3 regions of the Priestia sp. SRI_019 genome follow, and region 1 is predicted to be linked to each of the others. Evidence: riboswitches for the same ligand, from Rfam matches in the RefSeq annotation. Region 1 holds a riboswitch; each other region holds the start of a gene.
The links. Region 1 has a riboswitch for S-adenosylmethionine ahead of AC2YJL_RS04725 (hypothetical protein). Riboswitches for the same ligand answer to the same signal wherever they lie in the genome.
Positions count from the first base shown of each region.

Region 2: it holds a riboswitch for S-adenosylmethionine, as region 1 does, so the genes downstream of both, AC2YJL_RS16820 (trans-sulfuration enzyme family protein) here and AC2YJL_RS04725 (hypothetical protein) in region 1, are expected to answer to the same signal.
Region 3: it holds a riboswitch for S-adenosylmethionine, as region 1 does, so the genes downstream of both, AC2YJL_RS17885 (hypothetical protein) here and AC2YJL_RS04725 (hypothetical protein) in region 1, are expected to answer to the same signal.

Region 1 is NZ_JBYCZN010000001.1:918,976-927,295, reverse strand. Features, by position in the region: gene AC2YJL_RS04740 (TerD family protein) at 1-758, shown strand, start outside; gene alaP (alanine permease AlaP) at 829-2,232, opposite strand; gene AC2YJL_RS04730 (DUF1540 domain-containing protein) at 2,549-2,707, opposite strand; gene AC2YJL_RS04725 (hypothetical protein) at 2,808-3,152, opposite strand; SAM riboswitch class I at 3,216-3,317, opposite strand; gene AC2YJL_RS04720 (hypothetical protein) at 3,439-3,735, shown strand; gene AC2YJL_RS04715 (GNAT family N-acetyltransferase) at 3,748-4,194, opposite strand; gene AC2YJL_RS04710 (hypothetical protein) at 4,275-4,715, opposite strand; gene AC2YJL_RS04705 (glycosyltransferase family 2 protein) at 4,822-5,811, opposite strand; gene AC2YJL_RS04700 (DUF6044 family protein) at 5,824-7,509, opposite strand; gene AC2YJL_RS04695 (GtrA family protein) at 7,547-7,969, opposite strand; gene AC2YJL_RS04690 (metallophosphoesterase) at 8,128-8,320, opposite strand, start outside.
Region 2 is NZ_JBYCZN010000002.1:1,292,433-1,300,752, reverse strand. Features, by position in the region: gene AC2YJL_RS16855 (YppF family protein) at 1-139, opposite strand, end outside; gene AC2YJL_RS16850 (YppG family protein) at 369-782, shown strand; gene AC2YJL_RS16845 (hypothetical protein) at 814-960, opposite strand; gene AC2YJL_RS16840 (CotG/ExsB N-terminal domain-containing protein) at 1,106-1,540, opposite strand; gene AC2YJL_RS16835 (CotH kinase family protein) at 1,712-2,797, shown strand; gene AC2YJL_RS16830 (spore coat protein) at 3,027-4,055, shown strand; gene AC2YJL_RS16825 (hypothetical protein) at 4,125-4,787, shown strand; SAM riboswitch class I at 4,954-5,071, shown strand; gene AC2YJL_RS16820 (trans-sulfuration enzyme family protein) at 5,143-6,288, shown strand; gene AC2YJL_RS16815 (trans-sulfuration enzyme family protein) at 6,272-7,453, shown strand; gene AC2YJL_RS16810 (hypothetical protein) at 7,491-7,757, opposite strand; gene AC2YJL_RS16805 (SIMPL domain-containing protein) at 7,820-8,320, opposite strand, start outside.
Region 3 is NZ_JBYCZN010000002.1:1,502,499-1,510,818, reverse strand. Features, by position in the region: gene lepB (signal peptidase I) at 1-129, opposite strand, end outside; gene AC2YJL_RS17910 (LapA family protein) at 324-659, opposite strand; gene AC2YJL_RS17905 (M48 family metallopeptidase) at 940-1,692, opposite strand; gene AC2YJL_RS17900 (methyl-accepting chemotaxis protein) at 1,954-3,198, shown strand; gene AC2YJL_RS17895 (GNAT family N-acetyltransferase) at 3,405-3,911, shown strand; gene AC2YJL_RS17890 (amidohydrolase) at 3,959-5,113, shown strand; SAM riboswitch class I at 5,177-5,278, shown strand; gene AC2YJL_RS17885 (hypothetical protein) at 5,347-5,589, shown strand; gene AC2YJL_RS17880 (M20/M25/M40 family metallo-hydrolase) at 6,056-7,669, shown strand; gene AC2YJL_RS17875 (VOC family protein) at 7,688-8,320, opposite strand, start outside.

The DNA of each region.
Region 1 (8,320 bases):
GCAGCAAAACATTAAAAACGATTAGTAGAGGCAGTAAATTAACAATACCTGAAGGCGATACGCTTCGTTTTTTCATTTGGTGGAAAGAAGGCTTTGTAAATGGTGAGCACACCGGTAGTGTAGATATTGATTTGTCTGCCGGAATTTACGATGAAAACTGGCAGTATAAAGAGCATATTTCTTATACAAACTTATCTTCAGAAAGCTTCAAAGCTTTTCACAGCGGAGATATTACATCTGCTCCTAACGGGGCATGTGAATTTATTGACTTGCATATCCCTACGATTCTAAAAAAAGGCGGCCGTTATATATTGATGAACGTTTATTCATTTTCTGTTCAACCTTTTGTTATGCTTCCCGAATGCTTTGGAGGATGGATGATGAGACAGCACGTAGAGTCCGGCGAAATATTCGAACCTTCTACCGTACAAAATAAAGTAGATCTTGCTAGTGATTCCACCATCTCCATCCCTTTAATTTTTGATTTACAAGAGCGAAAATTAATCTGGACGGATATTTCGCTGCATCATCATGTTGAATTTCAAAATAATCTTGAACAAAACAATGGATCTGTCTCTCTTATGGGGAAAGCCATGACAAAGCTGTTGAAGCCAACGCTTTATGATCTTTTTTCATTTCACGCACAAGCTAGAGGAACACTTGTCCATGACAAACAAAAAGCTGACACTATTTATTCGCTTGATGAAGGTATTACTCCTTATGATATTGAAACAATTATTGAAACCTACCTAAACTAATTATTTATAGGAAATTAAGAACAAATATAATAAAAGAAAAGACCTCTTTTCAAGAAAGAGGTCTTTTCTTTTATTTCACTAGCTTTTGCTCAGCTGCAGCTGAACCTTGACTTCGTTTGTGGAATCCTTTTGCATAGTACGCGATAATAAGACCGATAAACCATAATGGTCCGATGACAACTGCAATTCTTGTATCTGGATTATATGCCATGAGAACCACTACCAGCGCTAGGAACGCAAGTGACACATAAGATGTTAACGGAAATAAAGGCATTTTATATTTCAGCTTTGCCTCTTCACCTGTTTTTAACGTTTTGCGATACTTAATTTGAGAAAGCAAAATAATTCCCCATGTCCAAATCGCACCGAATGTTGCAATGCTTGTTACCCACGTAAATACTTTGGCAGGCACAATGTAGTTTAACGCTACTCCGACTAATAGCGCACCCGCTGATGCTAAAACAGCTTTTCCCGGTACGCCGCCTTTTGTAAGCTGGCCGTATCCTTTTGGCGCTTCTCCGTGTTCTGCTAAGTTAAACAGCATACGGCCTGTACTAAAAATACCGCTGTTACAAGAAGAAAGAGCTGCTGTTAGTACAACAAAGTTAATAATGCCTGCTGCCGCTGGAATGCCGATTTTTTCGAACGTTAATACAAACGGACTTCCCTGTGCACCAATTTCTTGCCAAGGATAAATCGACATAATGACAAATAACGCACCGACGTAGAAAATAAGAATACGCCAAAAGACAGAATCAATCGCTCTTGCTAGAGATTTTTCCGGATTTTTCACTTCTCCCGCGGTAACGCCGATCATTTCAATTCCTAAATACGCAAACATGACCATTTGCAGCGACAGCAAAATACCTTTGAACCCGTTCGGGAACAGTCCGCCATTGTCCCACAAGTTTTTAATACCCGTCGCAACGCCGCCGTTGCCGATTCCAAACACAATCATTAATAATCCAACGGCAATCATTAATACAATCGCTAAAATTTTAATAAGTGCAAACCAAAATTCCAGTTCACCATATGCCTTAACAGCTAAGAAGTTAACCGTTGTCATGATGACAAGCGCCGATAACGCCCAAATCCAGTTTGGTACATCCGGATACCAATACCCCATATAAATACCAACGGCTGTAATTTCAGCCATACATGTTACAACCCATAAAAACCAGTAGTTCCAACCTGTTAAATAACCAGCAAGCGGCCCTAAATAGTCGCGTGCGTACTTGCTGAATGAACCTGCAACAGGCTTTTGAATCGCCATTTCTCCAAGTGCTCTCATAATAAAAAACATAATCATTCCGCTAAATCCGTACGCCAATAATATTCCTGGCCCTGCTAATTTAATAGCAGATGCAGATCCGAGAAACAGTCCTACCCCTATGGCTGCTCCTAAGGACATCAGCGTCACATGTCTTTCTTCTAACCCGCGTTTCAATTCTTTCCCCTGAGTTTTCCCCTGCATAAATGTCTCCCCTTTTTCCAATCTGTCAAAACGAGATGAACACAGCCTTTTTGTTAGCGCTTTCATATAAGTTTGTGCTAAAAGACAGCTAGGCTGTATATTTGTATTCTATCACCTTTCTCTCACTTTTCTTTTGTCGAAAAATAAAAAAATTATCTTATCATTTTGTTTAAACGCACAATTAGACATAGGCCCTGCTTTTTTACTATGTATTTATTATTGCACCTAAGTAATAGTATTTTAAAAAAATAGAAAAACGCCGACTCAACTCCGTCAGCGCATCGTTCATTTTATGCTTTTTTATAAAAACTAGCATTTATCTCGCGGGTTCAAAAGTTTTACAGCCAGGTTCTTCCGTTTCAGAAACATGGTGACTACTTTCAGGACTCACAACGTAAATGGACTCTGCACTGCATTTATTTCCGGATTTCCAATACATGCACTCATTCACTTCACATAATACACCTTGGGCCACTGTTATCCCTCCTTTGCTTGTCTTATCTATTTACTACCCGAAATATAACGATTCTAACATTTTCACGCAAAAAAACCGCTTGTTTCTCAAGCGGATCTTTTTATTGCGTGTGTTCAACATACTGTTTTTTAGCTAAATATAACTCACGGCTCAGCGTGATCCGCCGTTCTCTCAAGCGACTTAATTTAGCCTGAAATTGTTCGTTAGTTGGTTCTTCTTGAATTAAACGATACGTAAAAGAAATATCTTCATTTAACTGTTTAAAATCTTCCCATATCTCTTGAACGAGGGCGGATTGTTTTTCTTCAAATGAACGGTTTTGCTGCGTTTTTAGCGCGGCCAAAATTTCCTGCTGCCACGTTTCGTCTTTTATTTCTTTCGCTAATAAGTATAGATCTAAATAATCATCAGTGCTTAACGCTGTTTGTCTATTGTTCAATGTCATCACCTTTTCTATACGAAATGTTTCTTCCTAAGAAGAGGATTTCATCATAGAAAAAGATTCCTCTTCTTATCTGTCAGAGCTAGGCTATGCTGGAATTAGCACCATTCAATAATTGTGGTTGCTGAGGCTTCAAAGGGCCAGTCCCTCCACCTCTCTAGATAAGAATATTCCGTTTTTAAATTATTTCTGACTATTCTAATATGTTTTATAGGTTACGTCAATAGCTTTTCAATAAAAAGAAAAAAGAAGTAAAATATGGTATGCTTTCATAAAGGATGGTGAGCACATGAAACGATATATGTTATCTGCTTTTTTGGGAAGCTTGCTGCTGCTTCTCAGCATTGCCTTTTCATCTACTTTCCATATTGCAATTGTCAAAACAACCGGAAGCATTGGAGGAATTATTTTAGCAGCGGCGGCTTTGATTATGAACGCGCTTGAAGATCCCCCCCCTTCAGACAATACAGGTGGAGGCGCCGTTGAAGTACTAGATAAAGGCGCCGTTTGGGCTACTTATTTACTTTTACTTTCATTACCGAACCTCATCGCATGTATAACATCTTATGTTTTATGGACTCGCTGACATTCACCAACGTTACGGACGTTTTACCACCTGCAGGCTCATTGATATTTGTTTATCTATAAATCCAAGTTCGCGATACACGTGCTGTGCAAAATTCCCAGCATGAACGCTGAGTCTCATTTCAGGGTAGCCTTTGATAGACAATTCATCAATTGCTTTTTGCATTAACGGCTTGGCTAGACCTTGCCCGCGGTATTCTGGTAAAACATATAACTCGTAGATAAAGCCAATTTCTTCTTTTGAAAAGAAGTCGGCAGATGGTCCCGCAAGAACCCAGCCTGCGAGTTTATTTTCTTGTCTAGATACTAAATAATAACATCCTTTTTGAAGGGCATTATCAATTAATTCATTTACGCGTTCAGTTGACGGTTGAAACTGATGCGTTGTTCCTTCAAACAGTGCATCAGCAGATTTCGTCCGAATTTCCTGTATTTCTTCTTCAGTAGCTTTTACAATCATTACGACCTCTCCTTTCGTGTTCGTCTTCCACATGCAGAGATAAATTCCTGCAAAAAAAGTCTTCGCCTAAGCGAAGACTTTTATTTAAATTCAAAATGTTCTTGATGATTGCCTCGTTCATCCGTCCAGTTAATCATGATGTCTAAGCCTGCTGCTTTTCCAGGAACAGCAAAATTGGCATAGCGAAAACGCTGACCGCTTTTGCTTAAGTTAGACCTTTCAATAGGAGAAAACAAGCTGTATTTCGTCTTGTTTTTTCCTTCGTGCCGAAAAGCTTGGACCTGCACGCGCTCTACGTCTTTTCCAATGTTTTCAACGGTTAATCCATATGTATGATAGACATTATTTTTCCACTTTAGCTGATTATCTCCCGTCATGCTCGCTTTTGTCAGTTCAACCGACCATTGTTCAGATGATTTCTTCATTGGAAGCTTCTCAATCGAAAGAGCACTAACATGAATAGTTGCAAAAGCAAGCCAAACAAAACAAAAAGTGCTGGCTGTATAAAATAGTCTTTTCATAGATGTTAATCTCCTTAGAAATTTTAGTAGTAGCATTTCCTGTTCACTTAAAAATTATGATAAACGCTTTAACAAAAAAGCCTCTCCATTTAGGAGAAGCTTCTTATTAATGCATAAGCAAATCTTTTTGTGTGTCTAATGAGTGTTTTGTATATAAATCTCTTTCAATCGCATATTTAGGACGCTGTTTCACTTCGTTAAAAATCTTGCCAATGTATTCTCCGACAAGACCCATTCCCATTAGCTGCAGGCCGCCTACAAGCCAAATTGATAAAATAAGAGACGTCCAGCCGATTTGCGTATGATCTAAATATTTTTGAATCAGCGCATAAATACCAAACGCAATACTAAAGAGAAAAGAAGCTCCTCCAAGCAGCGTCAATAAGCGTATCGGCGCTACGCTAAAAGATGTAATTCCATCAAATGCAAAAGCAAGCATTTTCTTTAACGGATATTTTGATTCGCCCGCTGTCCGTTCTTTGCGGTCATATGTGACTTCCGTGGAGCGAAATCCTACTAATGGTACAAGGCCTCGTAAAAAGACGTTGCCTTCTTTATATTTCATAAGTTCACCAAGAGCACGTTTGCTCATGAGACGAAAATCAGCGTGATTTTGAACGAGCTGAATTCCTAGCTTATTCATAACACGGTAAAACCCTACTGCCGTGGTTCGTTTAAAAAATGTATCGGTTTCTCTGCTGTCTCGAACACCATATACGACTTCATACCCAAGCCAATATTTCTCTATAAAAGTACGAATAACGCTGATATCATCTTGCAAATCTGCGTCAATGGAAATGACGCAGTCAGATTGCTTATGGGCTGCTTCTAGTCCTGCGAGCAAAGCATTTTGATGTCCTACATTCCGCGCTAGCTTTAACCCTTTTACAAACAAATTGCTGCAGCTTTCTTTTTCAATAAGCGACCACGTGCTGTCTTTGCTTCCATCGTCTACAAATAAAATGGTACTTTCACTTGATACAAGACGTTCATTTATCAGTTCTTTTACTACAGTAGTTAATTGAAAAGATGTTTCTGTGAATACTTCTTCTTCGTTGTAACATGGAACAACAATCGTTAAAATAGGTCTGTTCATGTTATTGCCCCCTTACTTTGCTTCATATACATACACTTTCCAAGCGGACTGTTTATCGTTAAACGCTTTTAAAAAGTGCAAACCGTCACTTTCAGCATTTTCGATTGGCACAGCTGAAAAGATATAGCGACCGCCCATTTTTTTAAATTGGCTGATATTAAGCTGCAAATGACGGATTTTTTTCGTTGAGTCTTTTCGGTAATCATATTTTTTCCCTAGCTCGCTAACAAACACATAGCAGCGGTTCCCCCAGTGATCATAGTAGCTTTCTAACTTTTTATTTTTATCAAGCTCTTTGGCAATGATTTTGCGAAACTCATGTTTATACGTTAACGGATAGAAGTTGTTATACGTATCTAGCGTATAAAAGCCGTTATACTGAGCAATTGATGGATGAAGCCCGATGCTTGCTACCCGATAAGATGATTTAGGTTTCCCTATATATCTGCTGATTTCATCGAATTGATGGACAGCATAAAATTCTTTGACTGACGGCTCGTGATTGTAGCGATAATAAAGTTCAGGATTCGCTATAAACAACACAAGCAGCTGTAAAATCAAACACACCCACACAAACTTTTTCCACGCCTTGCTCCGTTTCCATAAAACATAGCTGCCAACTGCAAACATCAAATAAATAATGAGCGGGCGTAAAAAATGAAATCTAGCAAAGTTAAACGTATTAAAAAGCTGATATTTTTCTTTTAACGGCTCCCATCCTTTATAAAACCAAAACGCATACCAAATCGACAGTAGGAGATTAAAAATAAATAACTGCAAAAACGTTTTTTCAAGCTTTCCTTTCTGATTCCGAGCAACAATCCACAGTACAATAAAAGAAAGCGGTAAAATCACAAAGGTATGAAGCGTCATTACATGCGTATGCCCAAGCGTATAGTTCTTAAAAGCAAGGCGAACGGAATGTCCAAAGCTTAGAGTAGAGCTTAAAAATTCATTTCGACTCGTCGGGGCCTCTAGAAATAAAAGAGAATCAACAAGCCGGTATTCAATGAGCAGAAAGACAGCGGTCATCGCTGCAATACTGCTTAAAAAAGGAATGTTCCACGCTCGCTTTTTAACTGCATCTCTTAGCCACAGCATTCCCATCGCCGTTAAAAAGAAGAAAAATCCTAACACAAAGCTCGCGTAAAACGGAAGCAATAAAAGAGTAAGCCATTCCTTCCACGTTCCTTCGCGGTTTCGAATGGTTAAAAACGCCCACAGCGCCAGCGGCTGCCCTAATGTACTCAGCATGCCCGAAGGCCAAAAAGGCGTAAGTGCAAAAGCAAGTGATACAAGCACTCGAATCGCATAAGCATCCTCGCTTTTAATAAAATGCTTTTTTAGTAATAAATACATTCCAATTAAAGCAAATACACGCGTAATCGTTTGGCTGAGGCTGTACGCAAGCATGGTAGGAAACAAACCATACAGCCACTGAATACCGCTGAATTCTGTTCCAAACGTATTCCTCGGCAATCCGTTAATAATTTGAGGTAATACGGCATGCCTGGAGCCAAACAGCTCTCCGCTTCGATGCAGAACTTTATACCACGTAATATTTGAGTCTAAATTATCATGCACGCGTATATGTGAATTTTCCCCGAGCAAAAAAATTGGGGATACATACGCAAGCAGCAAAAGGAAAGCGATAATAAGCAATGTTTTTTCTTTATTCATAGCTGTTTCTTTCTTCATCTGTTAACACCTATTTCCATTTCATAATTACTAAAAGCTAATCGTGTACGACGACTGCTTCTTTTTTTGCATTAAATACAAAGTATTTTTGACCCGTATAATTTAAAAGCGTATACAGACCTGTTCCGATTAATATACCGACATCTTTTTTGAACGGATGCACAGCAGCAGGAAGTTGATGCAATAACCAGCTGGAAAACTGCAGTCCAATATAGTAAGACAAGCCGTAGCAAACGCCAATAACCAAAATAAAACGCAGTATGCTTTTGGATAAATGAACTCCGCTTTTAAACGTAAATATTCGATTTAACACGTAGCTGACGACTGCTCCTGCTGCGTTTCCGATAAACGTTGCTGCCCAGTAGTGATGAAAAATATGAAGCAGCACATACATAATGGAAAGACCTACTGCTGTATTGACCAGCCCTACTACTAAAAAACGTACAAAAGATCCTTTCATACAAACTCCTTTTGATTTTAATACTTTCATAAAAATTACATATTATGACTTTAAATACAGTTTCAGTGTAGCAACTCCACTTAAAAATCTAATGAAAATAACATTAAAAACAGATGAAAAAAAGCTAAAAGAATTAATAAAAATCAGGATTCTTTTAGCTATTTAGTAGAGCCTTCAATGATTAATTTTTGGTCGCTTTGATTGTCAAACGCATCCACTGCCGCTACTTCTATTTGATACGCAGTATGAGGCTGCAAACCCGATAATGGAAGACTTAGAACATCCGGAACAGGATCGCTGTAATATTGAGAAAATGCATTATATGTTTTGACCACTTCTCCAGTTTCTTTA
Region 2 (8,320 bases), on a different contig from region 1:
GTACAGCGGCTTTGTAATTCATAGGAGTTAAAAAACCTTTTAAATACTGCTGCTGAGCAAAATCGAGTAATTCATTACTTGACTGCGGCTCATACTGTTTCACCGCAATAAAAGCTTCTTGAAGTTCGTTCACATACATGTAAATTCCCTCCTAATCCCCGTTTGTGCCACTACGTATTGTAGTATCACTTGTTCTTATCGTACCATATATTTAAATAATCTCGTTTTTTTGAAAAATTTAAACTTTCGACAGAAACCTACATATTTTTGAATGTGTTTTCCAAAAGTACAAGTAGACGAACGTCACCTCTTATTTCTGCATACATACTATATATTATGTAATATTAAAAAGGAGGTATTGATTTTGCATGTATACAAGTAAGCATTATCCGTATTATGAGCAACATCAACCAGAACGTTTTGATTTAAGTCAGGTACATCCATTTCCGCAGTATCATCAGCAGCCATGGACGGAAGCTTATATGCCGCAACATCCGTACGCTCAGCAACAAATGCCTTTTGGTCCTCAGCAAATTCCCTATATGAACGGAATGTACCAGCAGCCCATGTACAATAATGCAGGTGCGCCTTTTAATCCATATCCTAAAGCTCAGCAACAAAAGCCTCAGCCTTCTCAATTTCAGTCATTAATGTCTCAGTTTAAATCGAGTGATGGCAATTACGATATGAACAAGATGATGAATACTGCGGGGCAGATGATGGGAGCCATGAACCAATTAACGTCCCTAGTAAAAGGGTTTTCCGGGATTTTCAAAGTATAAGGACTAGAAGGTATTTTCTAGTCCCTGCTTATTATTTCTTCTTTTGATTTTTAAAATAGGTTTCTCCAAGAAGTGTAAATACTTCATTGTAAGTTAATCCAGACTGAGCATTTAAACGTTTGACTTCTTCGATATCTGTTGTTGATGAAGTTGAAATTTGATGCTTGCTTTTTTTCATAAAACATCTCCTTCTCTATGTAAAATGAAGAACATCCCATCTTAGTATATTTCCCAATGTCCCCCTTTTATAAGTGGAAAAAAACGCCGAAGACACTCATGGTTCTTCGGCTTTTTTTTTGCAATAAAGATGAGTATTTAAAAAATTAAGAACGGCGAGAACGACGAGAGCGGCGAGTAGAACGACGAGAGCGGCGAGTAGAACGACGAGAGCGGCGAGAAGAACGACGAGAGCGGCGAGAAGAACGACGTGAACGGCGAGTAGAACGGCGAGAGCGGCGAGTAGAACGACGAGAGCGGCGAGAAGAACGACGTGAACGGCGAGTAGAACGGCGAGAGCGGCGAGTAGAACGGCGAGAGCGGCGAGTAGAACGACGAGAGCGGTGAGTAGAACGGCGAGTAGAACGATGAGAGCGGCGAGTAGAACGACGAGAGCCGCGAGTGCTGCGGCCAGTGCTACGAGAAGAGCGACGCGGCTTTGTTAGTGGACCGGCAGTTGGCTCTTGAAACATAAAAGATTTCAGTTCTGTACATTCTAGGGCTTCAGCAGCCTCTTTAATTTTTTCAGGTGTAATATGCAATACAAAAACCTCCTTGTCAATTGGACTAGGTCTTGCATTAATAGAATACGCGCTGATGCTTGTCCTTGATATGAGTCAAAAGTGGAGTTTGCGCAAATAGTTGATGAGGTGGGGTATCATGGAGAATTTACCCTTCATATACTTTAATAATTGAAGAAAGGTGGTCGAATAATGAAGCAAAAAGAAATCCCTCAATACGCTCTGTTTGTGAATGTAAAAGATTTAAAGGAAATACAAAGAGATATTTGGTCAGAAGAAGCGGTTCAGGCAACGATGAAGTTTAACAAAAAACGCTACGATATTGATTTGCTGCTAAGAGGCTCCCACATTCGGAAGATGAAAAAAAAGTCATATTATATTGAATTTTATTCTCCAAAAATATTTCAGCGAGCCAAAGAAATACACCTAAACGCTGAATACAAAGATCCATCGCTTATGCGCAACAAATTGTCCCTCGATTTTTTCTCCTCTTTAGACGTTTTATCTCCTCATTCTCAGTTTGTCACCCTTAAGATTAATGGGAAAAATGAAGGAATATATCTTCAGCTCGAATCGGTAGATGAACTATTTTTGAAAAAAAGAAATTTAGCGGATGGATCCATATTTTATGCAGTGGACGGAGATGCTAATTTTTCTTTGATGAGCGATTTGGATAAAAGGCCGAAAACAACTTTGTTATCTGGATATGAAGATAAAGCAGTGAAAGAAGGGGATGAGGAAAAATTAGAAAAGTTTATATTTAATCTTAATACGTGGACAAATACGGAATTCGAACAGAATATTGAGAAGTATCTGAACGTCGACCGCTACTTATCTTGGTTAGTCGGTATTATTTGTATGCAGAATTACGACGGTTTTGTCCATAACTATGCCCTCTATCTAAATCATGAAAGCGGGCGCTTTGAACTAATTCCATGGGATTATGATGCAACTTGGGGAAGAGATGTAAATGGAAAAGTAATGGAAGGAGACTATGTCCGCGCACAAGGATTTAATACGCTTACAGCTCGCTTACTGGCGGTAAACAGCATTAAAAAGCGATATATTCAAAAAATGAACAATGTTCTAAATAATCAATTCACAATAGAATACATGAAACCAATCATTTATCAACTGCATGAGTATATTGCTCCTTATGTATTAAAAGATCCTTACGTAAAAGATAACTTGGAGCAATTTTATAAAGAACCCGAATTTATGCTGTCTTTTATAAAAGAACGAACAGCGTATATTGAAAATAACCTTTTGACTCTTTAAAAAGAGATAGATTTATAGGAAATTTATAGGCAACAGTGGATTTTGTTAATAATAGGCAAATGCAGGAAATCAATAGCTGTACATGATACGTATATATACAGTATGGATGACCAATAAGGATAACTAATAAGGAGGAAAAACAATGAGTAACTATTACTATGGCCAAGAACAAGGGCAAAATCAAAATCCGCGCCAAAAATCAAGCGAAAAACGCAGCCAAAATATACAAATGCCTGATAAAGGCTATTCTTCTCACTTCAAACCCCTAAAAGGAAGAGTGGTGACCGTTTATCGTGGAGGACCTGAATCTAAAACAGGTTATTTGGTTGACGTGCAATCAGATTATTTAATCTTAGCAGTGGAAAGCAACAATAACAATAATAACAATAATGGTGAAAATGACAACCAAAACAATCAAAACAACCAAAATAATAATCAACAAGAATATACACTTGTATATTATCACTTAGCGCATGTAAAAAGTATCACTGAAGATACTATGTCAAATTCGGCACAAACGTTTACTGGAATTAGCGCAGAATTAGAATTATATCGAGGGAAAACTTTTGCTACAACTTTATCATTGATGAAAACTAAATATGTGCAGGTTAACCAAGGTGGACCGGAGAAAAAAGCAGGTCAGCTTCTTGATGTCTTAGGTTCATTTGAATCTGCTTATATAGTACTACTCACAGAAGACGACGGTGTCATCTATATTAATACTGAACACGTTAAGAGTGTGAGTGAATATCAAAACAACGATGGAGATCAAACTAATCAATCTGCAAATGAACTCTTAGTGAGCCAAGAACCAGAATATATGAAATCCAAAAGCTTTAACGATCTTTTTGCCCACCTTTCTCATAAATGGGTATCAATCAATAATGGAGGACCTGAAGCTGTAGAGGGCGTGTTAGTACAAAGCCGAAATGGTACATTTACACTTGTGCAGAATAATCAAGTATTACGCTTACAGCCAAGACACGTTAAAACCATTTGTGTAGGAGCAAAAGGGGCTTTTAAACAAAACGATAACAATCAAAATAATGAAGAAACAGAAGAAAATGGAGAGACTGAAGCTGCAAAGTCTACAGAAGAACGTACAGGAAGCCGTACGGGAGAACGTACAGGTGGACGTACAGGACGCCGCACGGGTGGACGCACAGACGATCGTTCTCGAGGACGCCGTACGGGTTCACGCTCTTCAACACCGGCTGAGAAAGTTATTAAAACGAAAAATTATCGTTGGAAAGCATGATGAAATGGAACATAAAAGGTGCTTATAAAGCACCTTTTCTATCATATGGGAAAAAGGAGGAGAATGAGAATGAGTATGAATCATTATATCAATAAAATTGTGGAGTTAGATATTTCAGGTAAAACGACATTTGTTGGCAGACTTATTGATCTTGGATTAGATATTATGGTTTTGTATAATGGACATGATTATTTGTATATTCCTCTTTTACACATGCATGGTTTGCGGGAAGTATCTGAAGAAGACTATACGGTTTTACGTGAAATAGAAGAGAACTTAATAGAAGAAAGTCAGCGAATTTCTTACCGTAATATTTTACAGCAGGCAAAAGGGAAATTTATTGAAATTTATGTAACGGGAGGGAAATCATTGCATGGCTATATTACAAGCGTGCTGAATGATTATCTCGTGTTTTATTCTCCAGTGTATAAAAATGTCTTTGTTTCTCTGCATCATTTGAAATGGCTTACCCCTTACAGCAATGAGTTAACCCCTTATTCTTTAAGTGACAAAGAGCTCCCAGTAAGACCTGCCTCTGCACCTTTTGTCAGAAACTTTGAAGAGCAGCTTAAAAAATATGAAAATCAGCTGGTCGTATTAGATTTAGGGGATCAATCAGAAAAAATTGGCGTACTTAAAGAAGTTTCTAATAATATTGTTGAACTAATTACGGCAAATGGAGAAAGTATGTATTGGAAGTTAGCTCACGTGAAATCTGTGCACTTGCCTTAGAAAAAGAGACCTCGCTTTCGTCTCTTTTTTTATGTGCTTATCAGGACAAGTATATTGAATAAACAAATGAGATGATTTAAATTTTTTAGAAAATTATGTTGACAATAAAGAAAATCTTTATTAAAGTTATTAACAACAAACGTTAACCACCAACAATTATATAGAACTCTTATCAAGAGTGGCGGAGGGACTGGCCCTGCGATGCCCGGCAACCATCAAATGAAACATTCATTTGAACGGTGCTAATTCCTGTGGAACATCAGTATTGTTCTAACAGATGAGAGAAATCGTGTATAAACGAACACTCTTCCATCTGTGAAGAGTGTTTTTTATTTTGAGTTAAGGAGAGAAATAGATGAAAATTGAAACTTTATTAGTTCGTTCAGGAGTAGGTCGTGACCCTTCAACAGGTTCTATTACAACACCCATTTACCAAGCATCAACATTTGCTCATCCTGCTTTAGGGCAAAGTACAGGATTTGACTATGCACGTACGGCAAACCCTACTCGTACAGCATTGGAAGAAGCAATTGCTGCTTTGGAAAAAGGAGAAGTAGGAGTAGCATTCGCTTCAGGAATGGCGGGTGTAATGGCAGTTTTAGCACTATTTAAAAACGGAGATCATTTAATTGTATCAGAGGATTTATACGGAGGAACGTACCGAGTACTAAATGAAATCTTTTCAGAGCAAGGAATTACTGTTTCGTACGTCAACACAGCCCATCTCGAACAAGTAAAAGATGCGCTTCGTCCTAATACAAAAGCTTTATTTATTGAAACACCTACGAATCCAATGATGCACGTGACTGATTTGCCAGAAGCAATTGCGTTAGCTAAACAGCATGATTTGCTTACTATCGTTGACAATACCTTCATGTCGCCTTATTATCAGCGTCCTTTAGAGCTTGGAGCAGATATTGTGATACATAGCGCAAGCAAATACATTGGGGGTCATAATGATGTAGTTGCTGGTCTTGTAGTGGCTCGATGTAGTAGCTTAGGAGAGAAAATTCGTTTTTATCAAAATGCAGCGGGGGCAATCTTAGGTCCACAGGACAGCTGGTTGTTATTACGCGGTGTTAAAACGCTAGCGCTTCGTATGGAAAAGCATAATGAAAACGCACTGAAAATTGCAAATTGGCTTACTGCTCATGATCTCGTGGAAAAAGTGTATTACCCTGGTCTTGAAACACATCCAGGCTATGAAATCATGAAGAAACAAGCAACTGGATTTGGAGGCATGATTTCTTTTGCTGTCTCACACCCTGACATCGTGTCAGTACTTTTAGAAAATGTCAAAGTTATTACATTTGCAGAAAGCTTAGGAGGCGTGGAAAGTTTAATGACATTCCCAGCTCGTCAAACACATGCTGATATTCCGGAGGAAATTCGAAATCGTGTCGGAGTAACAAACTGTTTACTGCGATTATCAGTTGGAATTGAGCACGCAGATGATTTAATTAAAGATTTGAAGGAGGCATTTGATGCATACCAACAATAATAAACATAGATTTGGAACGAACTTAATTCATGCAAATACAGGAATTGACGGTCATTTTGGAGCGGTTAACGTACCTATTTATCAGGTATCTACATTTAACCAAGAAGATGAGACGAACAACGGCCGCTATGACTATTCTCGTTCAGGAAATCCAACTCGTGAGGCTTTAGAAAACACCATTGCTCAGCTAGAAAATGGATACGCTGGTTTTGCTTTTTCATCAGGTATGGCTGCTATCTCATCGGTGTTATCTATTTTTGAATCAGGGGATGAAATTTTAGTTTCACATGATACGTACGGCGGGACATATCGTGTATTAACACGATTATTTTCAAAGTTTGGTATCAAAACAACTTTTGTTGATACAACGAAGGTTGAGAAAGTAGAAGAAGCTATCACAAAAGATACGAAGGCCATTTATATCGAAAGCCCTTCAAATCCATTTTTACAGGTAACGGATATTAAAGCAGTAGCAAGTTTGGCGAAGGAGCGCAATCTCCTTACAATTGTGGATAACACGTTTTTAACACCTTATCTACAGCAGCCGATTGACCTTGGTGTAAACATTGTGATTCATAGTGCTACAAAATACATCAGCGGCCACAGTGACGTCATTGGCGGTTTAGTTGTAGTAAGCGATGAAAAGCTAGCAGAAGAAGTAAAGTTTGTACAAAATGCTTTTGGTGCTATCTTGGGACCGCAGGATTGTTTTTTACTGCTTCGAGGAATTAAGACATTAAAAGTTCGTTTAGATCAGCAGTTAAAAACAGCGCTACAGTTTGCAAAATGGCTTGAAGAACAATCTCTAGTGAGCCGTGTATACTACCCGGGCTTAAAAAGTCATCCAGATCACAAACTGATTTCAGAACAAGCAAATGGATACGGAGCTATGATTTCTTTCCAAGTACAGGATGAAAAAGTAGCACGACATATTTTACAAGGAGTCAAATTAGCTTCAATTGGCGTTAGTCTAGGTGCAGTTGAATCCATTCTAACGCATCCTGCAACAATGTCTCATGCAAGTATCCCAAAAGAAGTACGTGAAGAAAAAGGAATTACTGATTCACTCCTTCGCCTTTCAGTAGGGTTAGAGGAATTTGAGGATTTGAAGCAAGACTTTAACGCTGTTTTTCAAAGCTTAGAAGAAAAAGCGTTAATTAAATAAGGAAAAGGACTTCCGTCAAGGAAGTCCTTTTTTATCGTTATACACAGCTATCTAAAAGGTTTGTGTATAGGGACGCAAGCGCAACTTTTTCATCAGAGGAAAGACTGCTGTTTAGAATTCTTTTTATGCCAAGGTGATATTTTACATACGGTGTTTGCCGGACGCGTGGATGAGTCATTTCATCTTTTAAATCTTTCATAATGGCTTCGTGAAGCTGATCTTCACTTGTCATGGCTTGTTTAGAAGCGAACGAACGGTTCAACCATAGGGTTTGATAAGCTGCTAGTAAATGTTCAGAAGTCATTGTGCAAAGAGCTCCTTTAGATTAGTTTCTTCATTATAATAATCTATAGTTTACCACAAGTATTAATACGTGTACGTAACTTTTACAGAAGCAGATACAATCAAGGACTGAGCTTGAATAGGGGGAGAGGCTGCTAATAACTTAGGCGAGGAGCCAGATGACTGATAGACAGGTCCTTCTTCGATTAAAATAGGAATTTGGTTAATAGGGAGCTGCAGCGTGTTGGCAATGGTAAAGGCCTTTTCTTTAGCGTTAAGCAAAGCTTTGCTTATCGCTTCTTGTTCATATTTATCATCATTTGTAACGTGGAATTGAAGATCTTGCGCTACGTTGGCTCCGCTTGAAAACGTAGCGTTATAAACATCGCCAGCTTGTTTTACATCTTGTACTCTTACTCTAAATAAGTGCTGTACTTCGTATCCTATAAGAATCGATTTTCCATCGCTGTAATCATATTTAGGATTTATAGTGAACGAAGCTGTTTCAATTTGCTGGTCATTGATTCCAAGTTTTTTTATCTCTTGCAGCAGAGTATTTGAAACAGCTGAATTTTCTTTTAAGGC
Region 3 (8,320 bases), on a different contig from region 1:
CTTCATAGAATCGCCTTTTACAGTGTAGGGCTGAAACCAATAGTGCTGAACGACAATAGAAAGCAAAACGGTGCCAAGGATGACGCTTGTGTATGTAAGAATTTCACGCTTTATTTTTTTATTGACCATAATGGATGAACACCTTCTTAACGGTAAGACTGTCAATTTAAGTTTTTCATAGAGATATAACAGTGTTGATTGTACCATTCAGAACTAAAGTTTTCCATATCTATCTATCTATTTATGCGTATATGCCAAAAATATGCTGGGCGGAACAAAAAATGAAAAGAGCCGCTATTCTCTAGAATAACGGCTCTTCTTTATTATAACTGAGCGCGCTCAGTTTGAGTAGCTGGTTGATTTGGTTCTTCTTCCACAACAGGCTCAACAGGCTTATGCTGCTTGACTTCTTCTTCCAGCTCAGCAATTCGCTTGTTTTTCTGTTTCACTTGTCCTCTTAGTTGAACAATTTTCACAAAGCTCAATGAAGCAGCAACAACTCCTCCAAACACGGCCGTTGTTAAGATGATTAAAATAAGAGGCCATTTTTGTGAACCAAATACATAGTTAAATTGTACAGGATCGTTGTTAATTACAGCTAAAACAGCAATGATAAGAGCAAATATAAGTCCTAAAATAAAAAAGCTCTGTCCTTTCATAAGCTGCACTTCCTTTCTTTTACAACTTTTATAGCAAAACTGCTTACCTTAAGTGTTTGCCATCTTGCTTATAGGTATACGTATCCACATTTAAACAAAATCAAACATTTTCTTGATTATATATATCTTTCTTTTAAAACACAATATATCGATTGGTGTAGAAACTTTGACATGTCCAAAGACCTGGTAGAGTGGAATTTCTGAGGGGAGGGAGTGGATATAATACTTCATTGTCATAAAAAAAGCACGCGTGCGCCGCGTGCTTTTTTTATGTATAAACTTAAAATGCGTTTAGGGTGTTATCGCTTAACCACTGTTTGCGTTCAGCTGCATCTTCGAATAACTCATCTGCATTTGTAAATTGAGAAGCAATGACATATTCAATTGTTGCAAGAGGAGCTGTTAGCAAACGCCAGTTTAATACAATTGTATTATCTTGAGTCGTAGCGTATTCTTCACCTAACTCGTCCCACTTAACAGATTCAGGAGCATTGTCTGCTGCTTTTTTAACAGATTTCAAAGCTTCTTGGAATTTTTCACCTGCGCGGCCTTGGTACCATTCTGTTAATAGTTGTCCAATACCTTCATTTGTTTGCTGCTCGTTCCAGCTTTCAGGTACTGTAGCAATAAATTTTGCACGGAATGTCATTTCAGCCTTTGCTACATCTCCACGAACGATGTTTAAGCGGTATTGACGTCCTAGGTAAGGGAATTTGTCTCCTTCTTCAAAAGAACCAGTTTTAGCTGCAGAAGCTGCTGCTTTAGGAGCCTCTTTTTTAGCTGTTTCTTTTTTTACTGCTTCTTTCTTTGGAGCAGCTGGCTTTTCCTCAGCTGTCTGTGAACCGTTTAGTTGTTTTAAAATCCATGTTGCTTTGCGTGCGATGATTGAACGCACATTGTTTTCATTAAGACCTCTCGGGATAATAACTTTTACCCCTTCTTTGTCACAAATTTGCACCGTGATATCGGTTCTATTTGGAACGACTTCAATTTTGTAGTCAATTGTTTGATTGCCTGTTTGATACGTATACATAAAATTTTTCGTACTCCTTTCTACAAATCTTCATTTTATAAGCAAAGGTAGAGTTTGGTCAAATGAAAGAATAATCAGACAGTTATCAACTGCTGTTGCAGCGCCTTGCAGAATGATATGTATTCCAATGTTTAGTGGAAAAGCGCCAATAATAATTGTTTCAATTCTTCTTTAGTTTTTACAAAAAAATATAAAAATATGCCGATACTACTAATATAGATTAGACATTCTATGTCTTTAGATTGTATAGGGGATGAAAAAATGAAAAAAGTTTTTCAAAGTTTACGCATGAAAATGCTATGTATGATTGCAGCCATGGTGGCCATAACATCTACTGTAATTGAAGTAACAAATTATTATCTTATTGTGAAACAAGAGCAAGCAGCTTCGATTACGCTAGTGATTACATTTCTGTTTGTTTCTTTTACAACTACCGTGTTCTATTTTATCATACGTCGCTACATAATTGCGGTTGAAAATTTGTCAAAAACAATGAAAGGGATTTCAAACGGCGATTTATCTGTAGATGTTGTTCCTTTGAAAGGGAAAAATGAGATTAGTACACTCATATCTTCATTTAATGAAATGATGACTCACATGAGAATGCTGCGTCAGAAAATAAGTAAAACAAAAAGCACGGTCAGTCATTCCTCAGAGCAATTGCTTGCAAGCATGGAGGAAACAAAAACAGCTGTAACAGAAGTTACGATGTCTATTCAAGAGATTGCTGCGGGTTCTGATAAGCAGTTGTCAAGTGTGGTTGAAACCGAGCAAGCTATGGTGGATATGGCCAAGCTACTTCAGAAAATGACTGATCATTCTTCAAAGGTACAACAATCGATGAACAGAGCCTCTGAACATGCTTCTACGGGAAATGTTGCGGTGAAAGAGGTGACGAATCAAATGAATAAAATCTATGAAACAGTTAAGATATCCACCAGTGAAGTAAAGGGGCTCGAAGATCGTTCCGCAGAGATTGGCCGCATTATTAATACGATTACAAGAATTGCTGAACAAACAAATCTTCTTGCACTTAATGCTGCTATTGAAGCTGCAAGGGCTGGAGAACATGGAAAAGGTTTTGCTGTAGTAGCGGGGGAAGTACGTAAGCTAGCGGAAGAATCTAAAACGTCCGCTATACAAATCAGTCATCTGTTAAAAGAAATTGAAGCGCAGGCAAAGCAGGCTTATCAAAACATGGAAGTCAATACAGAAGAAGTCACGCTTGGCATTGCCACTGTCGAAGATGTAACGCAACAGTTTTCCACAATTATTGAAGATGTCTTTGCCGCTCAAGGACAAATGAACAAAATGACAAAGGCAACAGGAGAGATTGATGGGTATTCATTTAAGGTAATGGAGTCTGTCATGGCCCTTTCGGAGATCGCTAAACAAGCAGCTGCTTACGCTGAAGAAGTAGCTGCGGCTTCACAGGAGGAGTTAGCATCTATAGAAGAACTTGTGGTGTTGGCCGCTAATTTAAAATCTACGGTAAGTGAGTCCTGAAGTCTATCTTGATATGTACGTAATACGCGCAGTTTTCTGCGTGTATTTGTTTTATTTATACCCTTTATAGAAAACGATAAATAGAATTGACACGTTATAAAAGCAGTTGTATAGTGAGTACGCAAGGCGGCAGTCTGTCTTTTTTAATTCTTAGTAAACTTATAAGTTAAATAAAATATTTAAGCACTACATAAGGAGACGAAGAGATGAAAAATGAATTCCGTTTGGCAACAAATGACGACGCAGATAACTTATTGAACTTAACTCTACAAGCATATAAGCCTATTCGAGAGCTAGGCATTCCTTTCTTAGCAGCTACTGCTGATCTTGCCCTCGTTAAGAAAAATATTTCTCAAAACCTTTGCTATGTATATGAAGAAGATAAAAGAATCGCTGCAACTGTGTCGATACGAATGCCTTGGGGAGAACATCCAGGTCCGTTTGCTGTTCCGCACCTTTGGTGGTTTGCAGTAGACCCGTCGTTTGCCAGGAAAGGCGTTGGTTCTAAGCTGCTGTATCTAGTAGAGGAAGAGGTAATAAAAAATACGTTTAAATCACCAGGTGTGTCTTTAGGAACAGCAAAAGAACATCCTTGGTTAGTTGAGATGTATGAACGAAAAGGATATGTTCAAGCTAAAGAAAAGCACCTTGCAGAAGGTTATACGACCGTATTTCTTTATAAAAAATTCAATGAGGTACACTCTTTGTCGTAAAAGATAGAGAAGTGATCTAAATTAAGAAATGTGAAAGAGTGATAAAGATGACAGATCAATTACTACTAAATGAGCTAATAGACATACGCCGTGAGCTGCACCGGTTTCCAGAGCTTTCAATGAAAGAATATGAAACAACTAAACGTATTAAAAAGTGGTTAAAGCACTATGATATTTCTACAGCGGATGCATTCCAATTAGACGTAGGAGCAGTAGCAGAAATTGTGGGAGGAAAGCCGGGACCTACTATCGCTATTCGAGCTGATATTGATGCGCTGCCAATTGAAGAAAAGACCAATCTGCCATTTGCTTCTGAAGTGAACGGTGTTATGCACGCATGCGGCCATGATTTTCACACGGCTTCTATAATCGGAGCAGCTATCCTTCTTAAAGAGCGTCAGCAGGAGCTTTGCGGTACGGTTCGATTTATCTTTCAGCCAGCCGAAGAAACGGCTTCTGGGGCAAAAATGCTAGTGGAAAAAGGTGTGCTTGAAGGAGTGGAAGCGATATTTGGGATGCATAACAAACCGGATCTTCCTGTAGGGACCATAGGTATCAAACCGGGACCTTTAATGGCAAGCGTTGATCGTTTTGAAATTGACGTCAAAGGAGTAGGAGGTCACGCGGGCATCCCTGAAAAAACAGTAGATCCGATTGCTGCTGCTGGTCAAATTGTTACTAGTTTACAAACCATTGTCAGCCGTAATCTCAGCCCCTTTCAAAATGTTGTTGTCAGCATAACTCAAATCCACGGAGGGAGCTCGTGGAACGTCATTCCTGACAAAGTAACGCTTGAAGGAACGGTGCGTACCTTTCAAGAAGAAGCGAGAGAAAAAATACCGGCTCTTATGAAACGAACTGCTGAAGGGATTGGCGCAGCTTTCGGGGCTTCAGTAGACGTTAAATGGTATCCATATCTTCCTGTAGTCAACAATGATGATACGCTGGAAAAAATGGCTATTAAAGCGGCAGAAGATCTTAGTTATCAAGTCGTAGAAGCTGAACAATCGCCTGGAGGAGAAGATTTTGCCGTATATCAGCAGCATGTACCAGGATTTTTTGTATGGATGGGTACAGCTGGAGAATATGAATGGCACCATCCTTCTTTTTCATTAAATGAAGAGGCATTACTTGTAGCAGCTTCTTATTTTGCTAATCTAAGCTTTCATTTTTTGAATTCATTCCATTACCAAAAAAATTAAAATATTTTTATTTTTCTATTTACGCGGATGAAATTGTTTGATAAAATAAATTTTAAATTAAAAAAGTTATCACGAGTGGACGAGAGATCTGGCTCTTTGACTCCACAGCAACCTACGAATGTAAGGTGCTCCTACCAGCAAAGCATGTGCTTTGGGTGATAAAACGGGTGAAAAACTCATTTTGCATCAAAGCAAAATGAGTTTTTTTTATTTTTCTAAAAGGAGAGGGTTTTATGAGTCATACAGCAGTTGCAGCACATACAGGAGAGAAAGCATTAAAGGAAGCCGTGAAATTATTAGGAAAGCATTATGAAGTAGCTTATCGTGAATTAGAAACATTTTACGAAATTGTGGTCGAAAACCAAGTTCGTACATATGCTGTAGGCATAGATATTAAAGATGTACAAAAAGCAAATGAACTAGAAATTTATTCATCATGCTGTTCCAAGCTTGAGCGAGTAGGCTGTCTGTTATAGAAGTCTGCTCGCGCCTCTATTTTTTAAGTATTTTTAAATAGAAAGCATGTTTTTTGACAACCGAAGAATCTGGTGGGTATAATCATTACTCACTAGGTTTCAAAATTAATCATAAATTGTCGAAATTTTTACACAAATTAAAGGTTACATTCGAAATGAATTGTGGTATGTTATAAAACAAGAATATTTTATGAAAGGAGCATTGAAATGGAAATGTCTCTTGAACACGGAAACGATGCAGGAAGCGAACAGCTTATTGATCGTATCCTAGACTTTTTAGAAGATGACCAAAAGTAAAAAAAGAGTGTGCGGTGCTATCCCTAGCCGCGCACTCTTTTTTTATCATGTGCGTAAAGGCAGCGCCATACTATGATACATAGGGATAGAATGAAAGGGTCTCTGTCAAAGGGATTGACGAATGGTTTTGTTTGATAGAAAATTTAGAAAAAGGAAAGAGATGAAGGGTATGTCGAACAAAACATCTTTGTATCAAACAAAAGAACAGTTAAAAAAACTTGTAAGCGAATTGGTTTCTATACCTAGCGTGACAGGAACGATGGCAGAAGTGGAAATGGCTGAATCGATAGCGTCGTATTTATTGAAGCTGCCTTACTTTCAAAAAAACGAGCAGGTCGAGCTTCATTCAACAGGAGACGGGCGATCGATTGTCACAGCTTTTGTTCAAGGGAAAAATACGAATAAAACAGTTGTACTCGTAAGTCATTACGATGTAGTGGATGTACAAGATTATGGACAGTGGAAAAAAGATGCTTTTCACGCTCATACATTAACGAGTACTTTTTATAACCATATGGAACAAGTTCCAGCACACGTACAAAAGGATATGATAAAAGGAGACTGGCTTTTTGGCCGAGGAACGATGGACATGAAAGCAGGCATTGCCCTGCATATCAGTATGGTTGAACGAGCATGCAACGGAGAGTTTGACGGAAACATCCTGCTGCTGTCGGTGCCGGATGAAGAAGTAAATTCGCTTGGGATGAGAAAAGCAGTGCCTGTTCTTTTAGAACTTGCCCGCAAACATCAGCTGGATTTTTCTCTCATGCTAAATGCAGAACCAGTGTTCAGCCGCTATCCCGGAGATCAAACGAACTATGTGTACTCAGGATCGATTGGGAAGATCATGCCAAGCTTTTTGTGTTATGGAAAAGAAACTCATGTAGGGGAACCGCTAGCTGGGTTAAATGCTAATTTACTAGCTTCTTATTTAACAAAAGAAATAGAATTAAACGTTGATTTTTGCGAAAAAGTAAGAGATGAAACGAGTCCACCTCCTACGGTGCTGATACAAAAAGATTTAAAAGAAGAGTATTCAGTTCAAGTTCCGCACTCTGCCGTTGTATTATTTAATTTATTTATGTTAAACCGCTCTCTTAAAGAAGTAACAGATCTGCTGTTGAAATCGGCTGACAAAGCGGCTTTGAATGTGAAAAAACATTATAATAAAGCCGCTAGGCAGTACGCTGCGGGAATGGAGGGTTCATCTCTTGACGTGAACGTATGGACGTATGAAGAACTTTATACTCATGCAGTCAAACAGCACGGTGAAAAATATGTGCAAGAAATGGAAGCGGCACTTTTGGAACAAGAGGATGATGATAGAAATAAAACCATTAACTTAGTAAACTCTTTAGCTGGTTTATGTAAAGAAGCAGCTCCGATGATGGTCTTATTTTTTACGCCGCCTTTTTATCCGGCCGTTTGTTCACATGATGATCCCTTTGTACAAGAGATTTTGTCAAACGTACAGGCAACTGCCAAAGAGCAATTCCAAGTGGAGCTAGTTGAACAAAGTTATTTTGGCGGAATTTCGGATTTAAGCTATGCCAGCCTGCAGCATCCGCTTCATACATTTAACACGTTAGTAGCCAATATGCCGCTATGGAATAAAGGGTATCATATCCCGCTAGAAGAGCTAGAGGAGCTGAAGATGCCGGTGCTGAACATTGGACCGCTGGGAAGAGATGCGCATCAATGGACCGAAAGATTAGACGTTCAGTATTCCTTTGAAATTTTGCCTCATTTCATTTATCAAGCTATAAAAGAAGCGCAGAAATAAACATCCGCCTGCGGATCTTTATTTGTTGAATTTAAACGAAGCTCCTTGTACGGTAATTTGTTGCGATGTTAGAGCGTGATCCAATTCAACCAAAAATGGACGCTCTCCAACTTTTTTTAATGTATCATGGACAACACCTTGTGTTCCGCTGCAAAAAATAAGGTTTCCTCCATTGACATATAGTTTTTGACAACGTGCATCAAGTAAAGAGTCTTTGTAGCTTTCGCCAGACTGAACGCCCAGCAGTTTCGTCCACTTGCTGATGGATTCTTCGAGGTTATGTACAGCACAGTAAATATTTTTTAGCTGCAGCTGACCAGCTTGGTGGGAAGAAAGATCCGCTAGCTTTGGCTTGCGTTTTTCTTCTGGTTCACCCCATTCAATAAAAAAAGGAAGAGGCAGGGAATCGTGGTCAGCTTCAATAAAACACATTTTCCATTGAAGTCTTTCTCCATCATTGGTTTGACGAGAACCCGCTACAGGGCCTTTTACACTGTAGCCCTTGTCTTTCAGATTGGTTATGAGCAAATCTATATCATCTGTACGAAGGGCAAATCGCCCAAAATGACCAAACGGCGTATGTTCGTTAACAAGCTGCTGAATAAGGTCATTATCTGTAACAGTTTGAGCGAACGCGATGTCTCTAAGCCC